DNA from 2 places in the Rhizobium sp. A22-96 genome. Region 1 is predicted to be linked to the other one. Evidence: riboswitches for the same ligand, from Rfam matches in the RefSeq annotation. Region 1 holds a riboswitch; the other holds the start of a gene.
What was found. A riboswitch is a leader RNA that binds a small molecule or an ion and turns the genes downstream of it on or off. The one in region 1 is predicted to bind S-adenosylmethionine.

Region 1 (7,745 bases):
TCTGGCATGGCCCGTGCCTCCCCCCTCCGTCCGGGAAAGTATACTTGATGCGGGGCTGTCGATCATCAAACCGACTGTTTGAGCGCCTGGCATAAGGAGGGGTTGCGGTCACTGCTCGCAATAGGAGGTTTACAATGAGGCTTTCCGCCCCTGTTTATCATTTGAAGCGCAAGGCACGGCTTTTGTCGCGCCAGCAGAATATCCCCCTGCACGCCGCACTGGATCACATCGCGGCTGGCGAGGGGTTTGGAGGTTGGAGCTTGCTTGCGTCCAAGACGCAGGCTGCCGTTTCCCCCGATGATTTCTTCTCGCTCTTGAGACCGGGTGATCTGGTGCTGGTCGGCGCACGTCCCGGCCAGGGCAAGACGCTGATGAGCCTCAAGCTCGCGGTAGGAGCCATGAAATCGGGCAATCGCAGCGCCTTCTTCACGCTCGAGGATACCGAAAAGGTCGTTCTGGATCGTTTCCGGATCATTGGCGTGGATCAGGCCGAGTTCAGGGAGTTGTTCGAACTCGACAGTTCCGACGCCATAAGTGCCGACTACATTGCAAATAAGCTGGCCTCGGCGCCACGCGGCACGCTGGCAGTCGTCGACTATCTGCAAATACTCGATCAGAAGCGGGAGAAGCCGGAACTGGAGACGCAGGTCCGCGCGCTGAAGACGTTCGCGCGTGAGACGGGCGTAATCATCGTGTTCATCTCGCAAATCGACCGTTCATACGATCCGGCGCTGAAACCCTTGCCCGATCTTGATGACGTTCGTCTGCCAAACCCGCTGGATCTGTCGCTTTTCGACAAGATGTTCTTCCTGCACGCCGGCAAGGTTCAATACAAGGCGGCGGGCTGACGACGACTGCATGGCTCCAATAGGAGCATGTCGAGCCGCCCGGAGAATCTCCGGGCGGCTTGAAGGAATAGTATCAGGCGGAAACCTGTTCCAGGGCGCGGGCGAAATCCTCGACCAGATCCTGGCTGTCCTCGATACCGGCGGAGAAGCGTACGGTACCCGGCGAAATGCCAAGCTCTGCGCGGGCCTCGTCGGTGAGGTTCTTGTGCGTCGTGGTGGCCGGATGGGTGATCAGGCTCTTCGAGTCGCCGAGATTGTTGGAAATCTTCACGATCTCCAATGCGTTCTGCAGCTTGAAGGCTGCTTCCTTGCCGCCCTTCAGCTCGAAAGCCACCAGCGTCGAGCCGCCGGTCATCTGTTTGGCGATGATGTCGGCCTGCGGATGGTCCTTGCGGCCGGGATAGATCACGCGAGCGACCTTGTTGCCCTGCTCGGCGAGGAAGTCAGCCACCTTGGCGGCATTCGCCGTCTGCTGCGCAACGCGCAGCGGCAGCGTTTCGATGCCCTTCAGCAGCGTCCAGGCGGTGAATGGCGACATGGCCGGACCGGTATGGCGGAAATAGTCCTGCAGGTTCTCGTCGATCCACTGCTTGTCGGAGAGGATGACACCGCCGAGCGAGCGGCCCTGGCCGTCAATATGTTTGGTAGCGGAGTAGACGACGATATGGGCGCCGAGTTCCAGAGGTTTCTGGAAGAGCGGGGTCGCGAAGACGTTGTCGACCACGACCTTGGCACCAATCTGGTTGGCAAGCTTGGCCACCGCAGCGATGTCAACGACTTCGAGCGTCGGATTGGTCGGGCTTTCCAGGAAGAACACCTTGGTGGTGGGGCGGATCGCCTTTTCCCAGTTCTCGACGAAACGACCGTCGACCAGCGTGCATTCGATGCCGTATTTCGGTGCCAGCGTCTCGACGACCCAGCGGCAGGAGCCGAAGAGGGCGCGGGCGGCAACGATATGGTCGCCGGCCTTCAGCTGGCAGAGGATCGCGGCGGTGACAGCGGCCATGCCCGAAGCCGTGGCGCGGGCATCTTCAGCGCCTTCCAGCGCGCACATGCGCTTTTCGAACATGTCGTTGGTCGGGCTGCCATAGCGGGCGTAGATGAAACCATCCGTCTCGCCCTTGAAGCGGGCTTCTGCCGCTTCCGAGGTGTCATAGACGAAGCCCTGGGTCAGATAGATTGCTTCGGATGTTTCGCCAAATTGCGAACGGAGCGTTCCGCCGTGAACGAGTTGGGTTGCGGGGCGCCAAGTCTTGCTCATGCCATCACCACTTTCAAAACAAAAAAACCGGCCGCAATTGCAGACCGGTTTCAACCCGGTCTTTTTAGCCACTTGTTTAACGTGGCTGCAAGCCGACCGGCCAAATCACCACGGGATAAGTTGCAATACTGCCGTTGATCGCTTGCGTCAATTCCCTGAGTTTGGTTTTGTCTGCGACAAATACTGCCCGCGCGTCTCTCTGGATGCGCTAAGGTCGCAGTAACGTTTTGAATCAGCCCGCAGGCATACAAGTCGAATATGGATTTGCAGGCGTATGGGCTGGGGAAAGAGGCATGATGGCTCGCAATACAGGAATTCTAGCGGATCGCGCCATTGCGGCGCTCTTTGACGCCGGACGGCTGACGAGCGAAAGAGAGCTGGACGTCGATCAGATCCAGCCGGCAAGCCTTGACCTGCGCCTCGGTTCCCATGCCTTCCGCGTTCGCGCCAGCTTCATGCCCGGTCCGTCGCATCTGGTTGCCGACAAGCTCGACTGGCTGAAGTTGCATGTCGTCGATCTCTCCGAAGGTGCGGTGCTGGAAACCGGCTGCGTCTATATCGTGCCGCTGATGGAGCGGCTGGACTTGCCGGCCGATATGTCGGCCTCGGCCAATCCGAAGAGTTCGACAGGCCGCCTCGATATCTTCACCCGCGTCATCACCGACCGGGCGCAGGAGTTCGACAAGATCCCGGCCGGCTATTCCGGCCCGCTCTATCTCGAAATCAGCCCGCGCACCTTTCCGATCGTCGTTCGCCGTGGTTCGCGCCTGTCGCAGATCCGTTTCCGCGTCGGCCAGGCTCTGCTTGACGAGCCGGAACTGCTGGCACTGCACGAGACCGAGACGCTCGTCGCCAGCAAAAAGCCGAACATCACCGGTGGCGGCATCGCGCTGTCGATCGATCTTGCCGGCGATAAGGAAGGCCTGATCGGCTATCGCGGCAAACACCACACGGCCGTCGTCGATGTCGACAAGAAGGCCCAGCACGATATCTTCGATTTCTGGGAGCCGCTTTATAGCCGCGGCCGCACCGAGCTGATCCTCGATCCCGACGAATTCTACATCCTCGTTTCGCGCGAGGCCGTTCATGTGCCGCCGCATTATGCCGCCGAGATGACGCCGTTCGATCCGCTGGTCGGCGAATTCCGCGTCCATTATGCCGGCTTCTTCGATCCCGGCTTCGGTCATGCCCCGGCCGGCGGCCGTGGCAGCCGCGCTGTGCTCGAAGTGCGCAGCCATGAAGTGCCTTTCATCCTCGAGGATGGCCAGATCGTCGGCCGCCTGATCTACGAACACATGCTGGAGCAGCCAAGCAGCCTCTACGGCTCCGGCCTCGGCTCGAACTATCAGGCACAGGGCCTGAAGCTGTCCAAGCACTTCCGGCTCTAGGCATCTATCGTCCGGCCTTGACAGTGGCCGCCAACTGTTGGACATCTCGGGATGTCAGGCGGGTGTAGCTCAATGGTAGAGCAGCAGCTTCCCAAGCTGAATACGAGGGTTCGATTCCCTTCACCCGCTCCAGCTTCCTTCCATCGTCAATGATCTCAGGGATGCGCTCGACATGTTTGATCTCATAACCATCGAAGTGAGCGATCTGGAGAAGACCAAGGCGTTCTATGAGCGCGCTTTCGAGCCGCTGGGTTACGGCTTGTCCTTTGGCAAGGAAGGTGTTTTCTGGGCGTTCGACGTTGGCGACGGCAGCCTGTTCGAGATCCAGCATACGGGCAGCAAGCCGCCTCTGACGCATTTGCATGTTGCCTTTCGCGTCGGCAGCAGGGCCGAGGTCGATGCATTTTATCGCGCCGCTCTGGAAGCGGGAGCCGAGGACAATGGCGCTCCCGGACCCTGGCCGGAATATATGGCGGATTATTATGCCTGCTTCATTCTGGACCCGGATGGCTACAACATTGAAGCGATGATCAACAAGCCGGGTGCTTGAGATCGAAACCAGTTCAGAAACTGGCTCTGTCTTTCAAAGCCTCCGTCAGCGCTTCGCCGAAGATGGCGATCGGCCGGGCGAGGCGTCCAGCCGGTGGGCGATGCACCAACCAGTTGACGACCCTCGGGCTGAAATCCGGCGCCTCGATGACCTCGATGGAATTGCGCCAGCGGCTGCCTGATAGCGCCGCTGGCGTCAAGACGCCGATGCCGAGGCCGCGCGATACCAGCGACATGCGTAAATCGGCACTCATGGCCTCGACGGCGACGTCGAACGGCAGCCGCTCTGCCTCGAAGCGATGATGAATGAAGGCGCGGAAGCCGCAACCGCTCTGGTTCATGATCCAGGGAAAGCGGGAGAGCTCATCGAGTTTCGGCGCCTTGGGAACTCCGAGCGAAGGCGATGCGACGAGAATGACGTTATGGATCCCCAGCATGTCGCCGACGACATTATCCGGCGGCTCCGTGCCCTCCGCCAGACAGACGGTTGCGGCATCCAGCTGGCTATGCGCGACCTGCTCGATGAGCTGCGGCGACCAGCCGGAGACGATGCGCAATGTCAGTTGCGGAAACTGGCTGCGGAGTTGATCGAGCGGGGCCGAGAGCGCCGCCTCCGAGAGATAGGGCATGACGCCGAGGCGGAATTCGCCGCTGATCGCGCCACCCGGGGAAACGCCGGCCTTGAGATCATCGAGCGAGCGCAGGACACGACGTCCATGCTCGTAAGCCTCTCGCCCTGCCGCGGTCGGCTTGAGCGGCTTGGACTGGCGGTCGAGCAGGGCGATGCCGAGGCTATCCTCGAGGCTCTGTATCCGCCGGGTGATGCCCGGCTGGGTCAGGTTGATGCGTGCGGAAGCGGCAACGATCGATCCGGTTTCCACCACGGCGACAAAGGCTTCGAGATCATGAATGTTCATGAGGAACTCGCATAATCATTATTAGCTCATTTCAATTGCCGCATTATGCAACAAAGCGATAAAGATGGCTAACAATATTATTTAAGCTCATTGGAGAATCCATGGCTCAGGTCCCCGAATGCATTGCCAGCGAGCCGGAGGACGAGGCGTCCGAGACGGTTTTGGCCCCTCCGACATTGTTGTTCGCCATCGCCACCGGCGTCATCATCACCAATCTTTTCGCGCCGCAGACGCTTGTCGGCATCATCGGCCCGTCGCTTGGTTTTTCTGAAAGCGGCGCGGGCCTCGTGGCGATGGCCTCCCTGCTTGGCTATGCCGCCGGCCTGTTTTTCCTGGTGCCTCTCGCCGACCTGATGGAAAACCGCCAGCTGGTGCTGCGCATGCTCGTCTCGGCCATGGTAATGGCTATCGCTGCTGCCTTTGCGCCGACAGGATGGAGCCTCCTCATCTTCCTGTTCCTCCTGGGCGCGGCCTGTTCCGCCATCCAGATTCTCGTGCCGATCGCCGCCGCCATGACGCCGCCGGAGCATCGTGGCCGGGTCATCGGCAATGTCATGAGCGGCGTCATGGTCGGCATATTGGTGTCGCGGCCACTGGCGAGCCTGGTTGCCGATTTCTGGGGCTGGAGGAGTTTCTATGCCATCAGTGCTGCAGCCCTTGCGCTTCTTGCCGCCGTGCTCGCCCTGCGCCTGCCCGAACGGCGCCCCCTGGTGAGTTCCAGCTACGGCGCCCTGATCGGCTCGTTGTTCCAGCTGCTGCGCGATGAGCCGATACTGCGGCTGCGCGCCTTTACCGCCGCCTTGATGATGGCGAGCTTCAGCCTGTTTTGGACCTCTGTCGCCCTGCGGCTGGTGCAGCCGCCATTCTCGCTCGGCCAGTCCGGCATCGCGCTGTTTGCGCTGGTTGGAGCCGGCGGCGCTGCCGCCACCTCTCCCTTCGGTCGCATGGGCGACAGGGGCTGGACGCGGATAGCAACATTTGTATCACGCCTGATTATGCTTGCCGCCCTGGCATTGGCCGCCTGGGTGGGCGGAATACGGTCCGGTGATCCGCTGACCCTGCTGATCCTGCTTGGTGTCAGTGCCGTCATGCTCGACGTCGGCGTCACCGGCGACCAGACCTTGGGACGCCGCGCCGTCAACCTCCTCAATCCGGAGGCGCGAGGGCGGATCAACGGTCTCTTCGTCGGCATCTTCTTTCTTGGTGGCGCACTTGGTTCGGCGCTTGCCGGCACGGTGTGGGACTTTGGCGGCTGGGTCGCAGTCTGCGCAGCAGCGGCCGGCTTTGGCGTTATCGCCTTGATTACGGGCTTTGTCGCGCGCAACTGACAGTGCAATGCGGGTAGCCAACACTTGCGCTACCCCTCCGGCATCGCCATCTTCTAGCCCATTCAGGTGGGGGCCGGAAAAGCATGAGAAAACGAGCGCCCCTTGTCAGGAGCGTTTGAATGCGTGGCATAGCATGGCTTTACAGGCTGAGGGCTCTTTTCAAGAGCGGTGTGCTTGAGATCGGCCGAAGTACGAAAGTTCCGCTCGACACCAGGATTATCTGGAAGCGTGGTGACGTTCGCATTGGCGAAAGAGTCCATTTCCGCAGGGGCGTCGTCATCGATGCACAAGAAGGCAGCATCGAAGTCGGCAACCACGTCTCCTTCAACGAATACAGCATCCTGCTAGGCCGTGGCGGCATTTCCATAGGCAATGACGTGCGGATTGCCGCCCATGCCATGGTGGTGTCCTTCGATCATAATTTCGATGATCTCACGCAGCCCATTCGCCTGCAGGGCGTGACGAAGAAACCGATCGTCATTGAAGATGACGTGTGGATCGGGGCGGGAGCGAAGATCCTGGGCGGCGCACACATCGCACGAGGGTGCGTCATCGGCGCGAATGCCGTCGTCAAGGGAAAGACGGAGCCCTATGGGATCTATGTCGGCGCGCCGGCAAGATTGCTGAAGCGGCGCGGAGAAAAAACTAACCCGACAACCGAAAATATCGAGCTGCTGCCCGCTGCGAAAATATCGGCGAACCGATAGGCCGCCCGCTTGGTCAGCTATGGCTCGTTCTATCCCTTCGGCCATGGCGCGATATTCCCCCTGCGACGTGACTCTGCTAAACCGGATTCGTGAATCAAGGATGTGCAGCCACGACCGGAGGCCGGATCAAGACCATGCGTGTTTGCCTTTCGTCGATGATCTCCACCGCCCGGCTTTTGACGCACGCAACATTGATTGCGATCTCTTGCGCTCTGCCGCTCTCCGCCCAGGAGGCAAAGCCGCCCAGTTTGCCGATCCTGTTCGATGCCCGGGAGCGACTGCCGAAACCCGACCTGTCTACGCTGGTGAGGCTGCGGTTCCTGACATCGGTCGATTTCCCGCCCTTCAACTTCCTCGATCAGAACGGTAAGCTCACGGGCTTTCACGTCGAGCTCGCCCGCAAGATCTGCGACGAGCTCGCCATCGCGGACAAGTGCCAGATCCAGGCTCTGCCCTTCAATGAATTGCAGGGTGCGCTTTCCGCCTCGCAGGGCGATGCAGTGATATCAGGCGTCGCAGTGACGCCCGAGCTGCGCAAGAGCTTCGCTTTTTCCCGTCCCTTCCTGATGCTGCCGGCGCGTTTCGTGCGCAATCTCAAGGCGCCGATCAATGGAACGACGGCGGCCTCGCTTGCCGGGCACCCGGTCGGCGTGGTCAAGGGCACCGTGCATGAGGCGATGATGACCGCCTTTTTCCCCGCGATCAAGCCGGTGCCGTTTGACGACAAGGATGCGCTTCTCGCTGCCG
Region 2 (7,745 bases), on a different contig from region 1:
AAGGCATTGGCAAGCTCGACGCCGCAGGCATAGAGCTCGAAACGTTCGGCAACGCGGTGGTCCCCAGCCGAAGGCCGGGCAAGGGCCGCCTCGGAAACGGGATATTCATCAAGGATCGTCGCGCGACCGAAGCCGAGATTTGGCTCGATCTTCTCGACCAGAACCCGGCTGAAGAGATCCTGCCACAGATCATCCTCGGCGACCCGCATGCCATTGCGCCGCATGTCGGCCACCAGACGCTCGCGGTCTGTGGAGCCGTCGAGGCCGATCGAGGCAAAGAGATCGATGCCAGCATAGCGCTCGAAAGCGGCTGCGACGCTTATGCGCTCCGGCGTGAGGAACGGATCGGTCTCGGCGCCGCGATAGGTGAGCTTCTTCGCCCCGACCGTCTCCGCCGCCAGCGCCAGCACCGCGGAACAATCGGCCATCAGCGCCTCGTAGCTTTCTCCGGCGCGATACCATTCCAGCATGGTAAATTCCGGATGGTGCAGCGGCCCGCGCTCGCGATTGCGATAGACATGGGCAAAGCAGGCGATACGCTCCTCGCCGGCGGCCAGCAGCTTCTTGCAGGCAAACTCGGGCGAGGTGTGAAGGTAGAGAGGCGATGCCTTGCCGTCCGTCGTCAGGGCCTCGGTCTCGAAAGCATGCAGATGCGCCTCGTTGCCCGGCGACACCTGCAGCGTCGCCGTGTCGACCTCGATGAAGTCGTTACGCGCAAAGAAGATGCGCAACGCCGCCTGGATCGCATTGCGACCGAGAAGGAACGGCCGCCGGTCCGCATGGACATTGCGGGTCCACCAGGGGGACGCTTTGCTCGTCGTTGGCTTCATTCCTAGCTTTCTTCGGGGCTCAAGCCGCGTTGGGGGTGGCAATTTCCATTGATTTAGGGTAGTTGCGCCCCCAAGCAAACAATTGCTGCGTCTCGGAGAGCATTTCGACAGTCCCTCTACGACGCAAAACGCAGCGTTACAAGGAAGTCTTATGGTCAAGGTCATCGCCTCTTCGGTCCGCAAGGGCAACGTTCTCGACGTCGACGGCAAGCTCTACGTCGTTCTCACCGCTCAGAACTTTCATCCGGGCAAGGGCACTCCGGTCACCCAGGTCGACATGCGCCGCATCGTCGACGGCGTGAAGGTCTCCGAGCGTTGGCGCACCACCGAACAGGTCGAGCGCGCCTTCGTCGAAGACGTGAACTTCCAGTACCTCTATGAAGATGGCGAAGGCTTCCACTTCATGAACCCGGCCACCTACGACCAGGTCGTCGTCGATGTCGAAACCATGGGCGACCAGAAGGCCTTCCTGCAGGAAGGCATGACCTGCGTCCTGTCGATCCATGAAGGCATTGCGCTGGCCCTCCAGCTGCCGCGTCACGTCACGCTCGAGATCACCGAGACGGAACCGGTCGTCAAGGGTCAGACTGCTTCCTCTTCCTACAAGCCTGCGATCTTGTCGAATGGCGTGCGCACCCTGGTGCCGCCGCACATCAACGCCGGCACCCGCGTCGTCATCGCGACGGAAGACGTTTCCTACGTCGAACGCGCCAAGGATTGAGCGCTTCAGCTCGATTGCACTAAAAACGCCTCGTCAAACGACGGGGCGTTTTGCGTTCTGGACAGATAAAACAGCGTCGGTTTGACCGCGCTACGGCGTATTGGCTTTTTTCTGATCCTGCTCTTCCGCCGCAGCGGGCGCTGGAGGCGTATCCGTCTCGATGCTATGCTCGTGCGGGGCCAGGGCCTGCAGATGCAGCACCCGCGGTGACATCGCGTGCATATAGGCCTCGTTGCGGCCGACATAGATCACGGTGACGTCGGTCATTTCCGCCAGCAATCCGCAGAGCATCGCCTGAACCTCGGACTCCAGCCCTTCGAGGACATCGTCGAGGATAACCCATTTTGGCTTCGCCAGAAGCAGATGCGCAAAGCCGATAGCTTTCTGCTCTTCGGTATCAAGCAGCCGGTCCCAGCGGGCCTGCGTATCGATGCGGCCCTTGAGACGCGTAAGCCCGACCTTCTCCATGGCGGCCTCGACAGCAGCCTCGTCATAGGCATCCCGATCTTCCGGAAAGCAGATCGCCTCCCTGAGCGTGCCGCCGGGCACATAGGGTGTGTGCGGTACGAACAGCATGTCTTCCGCCGGCGGCAGGCTGACCGTGCCGGAACCGCTATACCATTGATGCGCCAGCACCTCGAACAGCAGCCGGCGGTTCACGCCGTGATCGCCGTTGATCATGATGTGCTCACCGGCATTGATCGTCACCGTTCCCTCGGCAATTTGGAAACCGTTCTCGGTCGCCTCATCGCTGGTCTTGGTCGAAATCTCCATATCGGTCCACACCATCGTACCCGGTGCGGCATTATCGAAGACGAGAGTGTGCGGCATCGGCGTCTTGTCGTCCATTTCCGTCAGGGCCTGGCGGAAATCGGTGACACGCATCAGCGTTGCCCGCCATTCGGCGATCGGGCCGAAATTGGCGACATACCAGCGCAGCGCTGAATTCACCTGATTGAAGGCGCCCACGGCCACCATGAGCTGGCCGAAGGTCAGCCCGCCGGAAAAATATGCGGGCGCCGCCACCAGGATCGGGATGATCAGCACCAGCCAGCCATAGCCGGCGGAAACCCAGGTAAGATTGGTATTGGCGATCGCCAGCTGGCGGATGACCGCAAGCACGGCGGAAATATCGAGGTTGATCCTCTTGCGTTCGTTTTCCTCGCCGCCGGCAATGGCGATTGCCGGCATGTGTTCGTTGGCATGCATGAGCGCGAAACGCAGCTCGGCTTCCTTGGAATAGCGATCGGCGTTCAGCCGCACCAGCCGGCGGCCGACGAACTGGCTGAGGAAGGATGCCGAACCAGCGTAAAGGATCGCCGCCCAGACCATGTAGCCGGGGATGGAGAAGCTCGCGCCCTTGAAATGGAAGACCATGCCGCTGGAAAGCTCCCAGAGCACCCCGATGAAGCTCAACAGCAGGATCGTCGCCTGCACCAGCCCGATGGCGAGGCCCGTCGAGCTTTCGGCGAGATTGCGGGCATCCTCATGCAATCGCTGGTCGGGGTTGACGCCGATCAGCCCGGCGGAGGCCAGACGAAGCGCGCGTTTGGCCTGCAGCCATTGGTTCACCAGATCTCGTGCCAGACCTTCGCGCATGTAGAGCGCGGTCATCTGGTTGAGCCAGGCCTGGATGACATTGAGGATCAGAAGCGAGCCGGCGATGATGCCGAAAACGCCGAGTTGATGGAAGAAGGCGGAGATATCGCGCCTTGCCAGCGAATCGTAAAAAGGTGCGTTCCAGCTGTTGAGCAGCACCTGGACGTAGGCGGTGATCATGATGATTGCGAACAGCGCCACGGTCAGGGAAATGATCTTGAAGCGCACCGGTGAATTCCAGAACGCGGAGAACATCATCCTCAGCCGAAAGAAGAGGCTCAAATCGTATCCGACCTGCTCGTTCCCCTGGATATTCGGCTTGGCTTGCGCTTCAACTGCCATCAGCACTTCCCTGCGACGCACGTACCGTCAGTTAACCATGACCCGCCCTCATGTCCATCCTAGCAATAGATCGGTGCGATCACGTTGCTATATACACGGTTTCACGCCTTGAACCGAATAAGGTCAGCAATTAGCTTGCATTCGAAAGATTGAGAAAGCCTTCCGATGCAATTCCAGGGAACAGCAGACTATATCGCCGACAAGGATTTGATGGTCGCGGTCAATGCCGCCATCCGGCTGGAGCGGCCGCTTCTGGTAAAGGGCGAGCCCGGCACAGGCAAGACCGAACTGGCGCGGCAGGTGGCGGGGGCCCTCGGTCTCGACCTCCTCGAATGGAACGTCAAATCGACGACCAAGGCGCAACAGGGCCTTTACGAATACGATGCCGTTTCGCGCCTGCGCGACAGCCAGTTGGGCGACGTTAGAGTTCACGATGTCGGCAATTACATCCGCCGGGGCAAGCTCTGGCAGGCCTTTACCTCGCCGAAAAAATGCGTGCTGCTGATCGACGAGATCGACAAGGCCGATATTGAATTCCCGAACGACCTGCTGCAGGAACTCGACCGCATGGAGTTCCATGTCTACGAGACAGGCGAGACGATCCAGGCCGCAATCCGGCCGATCGTCATCATCACCTCGAACAACGAGAAGGAACTGCCGGACGCCTTCCTGCGCCGCTGCTTCTTCCACTATATCCGCTTCCCCGACATGGAAACGCTCACCCGCATCGTCGAAGTTCACTATCCCGGCATCAAGCAGGCGCTGGTCCAGGCGGCGCTGACGCAATTCTTCGAAATTCGCGACGTGCCGGGCCTGAAGAAAAAGCCATCGACCTCGGAAGCCCTCGATTGGATCCGCCTGCTGGTCGCCGACGATGTCGACCCCGCCACCCTGCGTGTCGATGCGAAAAGCGTGCTGCCGAAGCTGCATGGCGCATTGCTGAAGAATGAGCAGGATGTTCATCTTTTTGAACGACTGGCTTTCATGGCACGGGGGCAGGGGAAGTAGCAGTCTCTTCTCTCCCAAGCGAAAATGAAGTGACCATATCACCCGCCCTCACCCTGAGGTGCCTTGGCGTTAAAGCGTCAGCGCAAACGCCAAGGCCTCGAAGGGCGAGGTGGCCTACGCACAGAATTACCCACAAGCCCTTCTTGAACATCTGTAAACCGCAAACGACATCAGATCACGGCCGCCAGCCTGCCTCAAAGCTTGCCCATTGACCCGCCGCCACGGCAGGTTTATGGAATTTGGCTGTGGTGATTTGGCCGGCCGGCTTGCAGCCACGTTAAATAAGTCGCTAAAGGGCCGCGTGCGGACCGGTAGCGATTCATATTGCGGCCGGTTTTTTGCATTTGATCGAGTGAAACGATGCCCATCAAGATTCCCGATACGCTGCCCGCATTTGAAACCCTCCAGAACGAGGGCGTGCGGGTGATGACCGAAACGGTGGCGATCCGGCAGGATATCCGCCCCCTTCAAATCGGGCTTCTCAACCTCATGCCGAACAAGATCAAGACCGAGATACAGATGGCGCGCCTCGTCGGCGCATCGCCGCTGCAGACGGAGTTTTCGCTGGTCCGCGTCGGCGGCCACAAGGCCAAGAGCACCTCCGAGGAACACCTGTTTTCCTTCTACCAGACCTGGGAAGAGGTGAAGCATCGCAAGTTCGACGGCTTCATCATCACTGGCGCGCCGATCGAGCTGCTGGAATACGAAGAGGTCACCTACTGGGACGAGATGCGGCAGATCTTCGACTGGACGGCAACCAATGTCCATTCGACGATGAACGTCTGCTGGGGCGCGATGGCCGCCGCCTATCATTTCCATGGCGTGCCGAAGCATACGCTGAATGAAAAGGCCTTCGGCGTCTATCGCCACCAGAACCTCGCGCCGTCCTCCGTCTACCTCAACGGCTTTTCCGACGATTTCGCCATTCCGGTCTCGCGCTGGACGGAAGTGCGCCGCAACGACATCGAAAAGGTGCCGAGCCTGCAGATCCTGATGGAATCGAGCGAAATGGGGATCTGTCTCGTGCACGAACAGGCCTGCAACCGGCTCTACATGTTCAATCACGTGGAGTATGATTCCACTTCGCTCGCGGACGAATATTTCCGCGACGTAAATGCGGGCGTGCCGATCAAGATGCCGCACAACTATTTCCCGCACAACGACCCGGAAATCCCCCCGCAGAACCGGTGGCGCAGCCATGCGCATCTGTTCTTCGGCAACTGGATCAACGAGATCTACCAGACCACGCCGTATGATCTGGAGGAGATCGGCCAGGAAAGGACCTGAGGCTTGTTCATTCCCTTCTTCCTGAAGCTGAAGGAAGCGAAGGTGCCGGTCACGCTCCGGGAATTCCTGTCGCTGCTTGAAGGAATGGAAGAGGGGATTGCCGACTATGATGTCGAGGCCTTCTACTATCTGGCGCGCACGACGCTGATTAAGGACGAGCGCTTCATCGATCGCTTCGACCAGGTCTTCGCCGATTATTTCCATGGCGTCGAGGCGATCGGCGGTAGTGCCGATGCGGTCGAGGCGGCCGCCATTCCCGACGAATGGCTGCGCAAGCTGGCGGAAAAGCATCTCACCGAAGAAGAGCGGAAACAGATCGAGGCGCTCGGCGGCTTCGACAGACTGATGGAAACGTTGCGGCGGCGGCTGGCCGAACAGCAGGGTCGGCACCAGGGCGGCTCGAAATGGATCGGCACGGCGGGCACCTCTCCCTTCGGCGCATACGGCTATAATCCGGAAGGCGTGCGCATCGGCCAGGAAACCTCGCGCCACCGCCGCGCGGTCAAAGTCTGGGATCGCCGCGACTTCCAGAATCTCGACGACGGCGTCGAGCTTGGCACCCGCAACATCAAGGTGGCGCTGAAGCGCCTGCGCCGTTGGGTGCGCGAGGGCGCGGCCGACGAGCTGGATCTCTCCGGCACCATTCGCTCCACCGCCGAACACGGCTATCTAGACGTCCAGACACGGCCGGAGCGGCGCAACGCCGTCAAGCTTTTGATGTTCTTCGATGTCGGCGGCTCGATGGACGACCATATCCGCGGGGTGGAGGAACTGTTTTCCGCCGCCCGCTCTGAGTTCCGGCACATGGACTATTTCTACTTCCACAATTGCCCCTACGAGGGCGTGTGGAAGGACAATCGCCGCCGGCGCGTCGATATCACCTCGACGACCGACCTGATCCGCACCTTCGGACCAGATTACCGCGTCGTCTTCGTCGGCGACGCCTCGATGAGCCCCTATGAAATCAACCAGCCGGGCGGCTCGGTCGAGCATTGGAACAAGGAGGCCGGCAGCGTCTGGCTCAGTCGGATATCAGGCCATTTCCGCAAATGCGTCTGGCTCAACCCCGTTCCCGAAAACTACTGGGGCTACACCACTTCCATCTCCCTCATCCGCCGTCTCATGGCAGACCGCATGTACCCGCTGACGCTCGGCGGGCTGGAGAAGGCGACGCGGGAGCTTTCGCGCTAGGCGCAAGCGCTCCCCGCCCTTTCGGCGACGGCAAATGGACTCTCACCTTGCCGCCGCCAGACGGGGCAAACTCTATGCGTGAGCTTTGCGATAGGCCGCGACGACGAGCCAGATTGCCGAAAGCAGGAAATAGAATGCGCCGAACCCGACATAGGGGGCGATATCCAGAATCGTCGGCGCGGCAGCGCCAACGGATCGGCTGATCATGAACCCGCCGGCAAGGGCCGATTGCGCGCCGCTCAGGATCATTACCCATTGCGCGCCAAAGTGACGCCAGCGCCTGACCGCCGTGTAAAGCTGCAGGAGGCCCGACAGGATCGCCCAGATCCCGAACACGGCCAGAACCGCATAAGTGCTGTTGGTGACTGCCACGATCACCGCAAGCGTGGTTATCGTGCTGACCACGACATTCAATGCCTGGGACGGGTTGGCCTTGAGGCCGCCATTGACCCGCGCGTCGACCAGATTGGCGAAGGCGTCCCATGCCGGGTAGATCACGAGAAGGAAAGCAATGAGATGAGATTGCCCGCCAAAGAGAATGGCGGCGGCAATCCAGGCGATCGAGAATATGGCACGCACGAAATAATAGGATCGCAGCCAGTTGGACTGGCTTGAGGACTGGTTTTGCATTGGCAGGTTCCAAGTTGAAATCTACCAACTAGTAGGAAGGCTAAACTTGCCTGTCAACTCACCAGCCGAACACCTCTTTGTGAGAAGCCGAGACACCAAGGCAATCTTGACAAATTACCTACCAGAAGGTAGGCAGC

Region 2: linked by a shared signal. The riboswitch ahead of metA (homoserine O-acetyltransferase MetA) and the one ahead of ACQZ6F_RS23635 (O-succinylhomoserine sulfhydrylase) in region 1 are both predicted to bind S-adenosylmethionine.

The regions. Positions count from the first base shown of each region.
Region 1 is NZ_JBNWDQ010000005.1:427,052-434,796, forward strand. Features, by position in the region: gene ACQZ6F_RS23630 (DNA helicase) at 135-848, shown strand; gene ACQZ6F_RS23635 (O-succinylhomoserine sulfhydrylase) at 922-2,109, opposite strand; SAM riboswitch at 2,153-2,231, opposite strand; gene ACQZ6F_RS23640 (2'-deoxycytidine 5'-triphosphate deaminase) at 2,403-3,497, shown strand; tRNA gene ACQZ6F_RS23645 (tRNA-Gly) at 3,556-3,629, shown strand; gene ACQZ6F_RS23650 (VOC family protein) at 3,670-4,047, shown strand; gene ACQZ6F_RS23655 (LysR family transcriptional regulator) at 4,061-4,963, opposite strand; gene ACQZ6F_RS23660 (MFS transporter) at 5,065-6,291, shown strand; gene ACQZ6F_RS23665 (acyltransferase) at 6,411-6,998, shown strand; gene ACQZ6F_RS23670 (transporter substrate-binding domain-containing protein) at 7,133-7,745, shown strand, end outside.
Region 2 is NZ_JBNWDQ010000004.1:279,343-287,087, reverse strand. Features, by position in the region: gene epmA (EF-P lysine aminoacylase EpmA) at 1-830, opposite strand, end outside; gene efp (elongation factor P) at 982-1,551, shown strand; gene ACQZ6F_RS19645 (ABC transporter ATP-binding protein/permease) at 1,642-3,492, opposite strand; gene ACQZ6F_RS19640 (AAA family ATPase) at 3,658-4,500, shown strand; SAM riboswitch at 4,736-4,813, shown strand; gene metA (homoserine O-acetyltransferase MetA) at 4,861-5,787, shown strand; gene ACQZ6F_RS19630 (vWA domain-containing protein) at 5,791-6,978, shown strand; gene ACQZ6F_RS19625 (DUF308 domain-containing protein) at 7,051-7,608, opposite strand.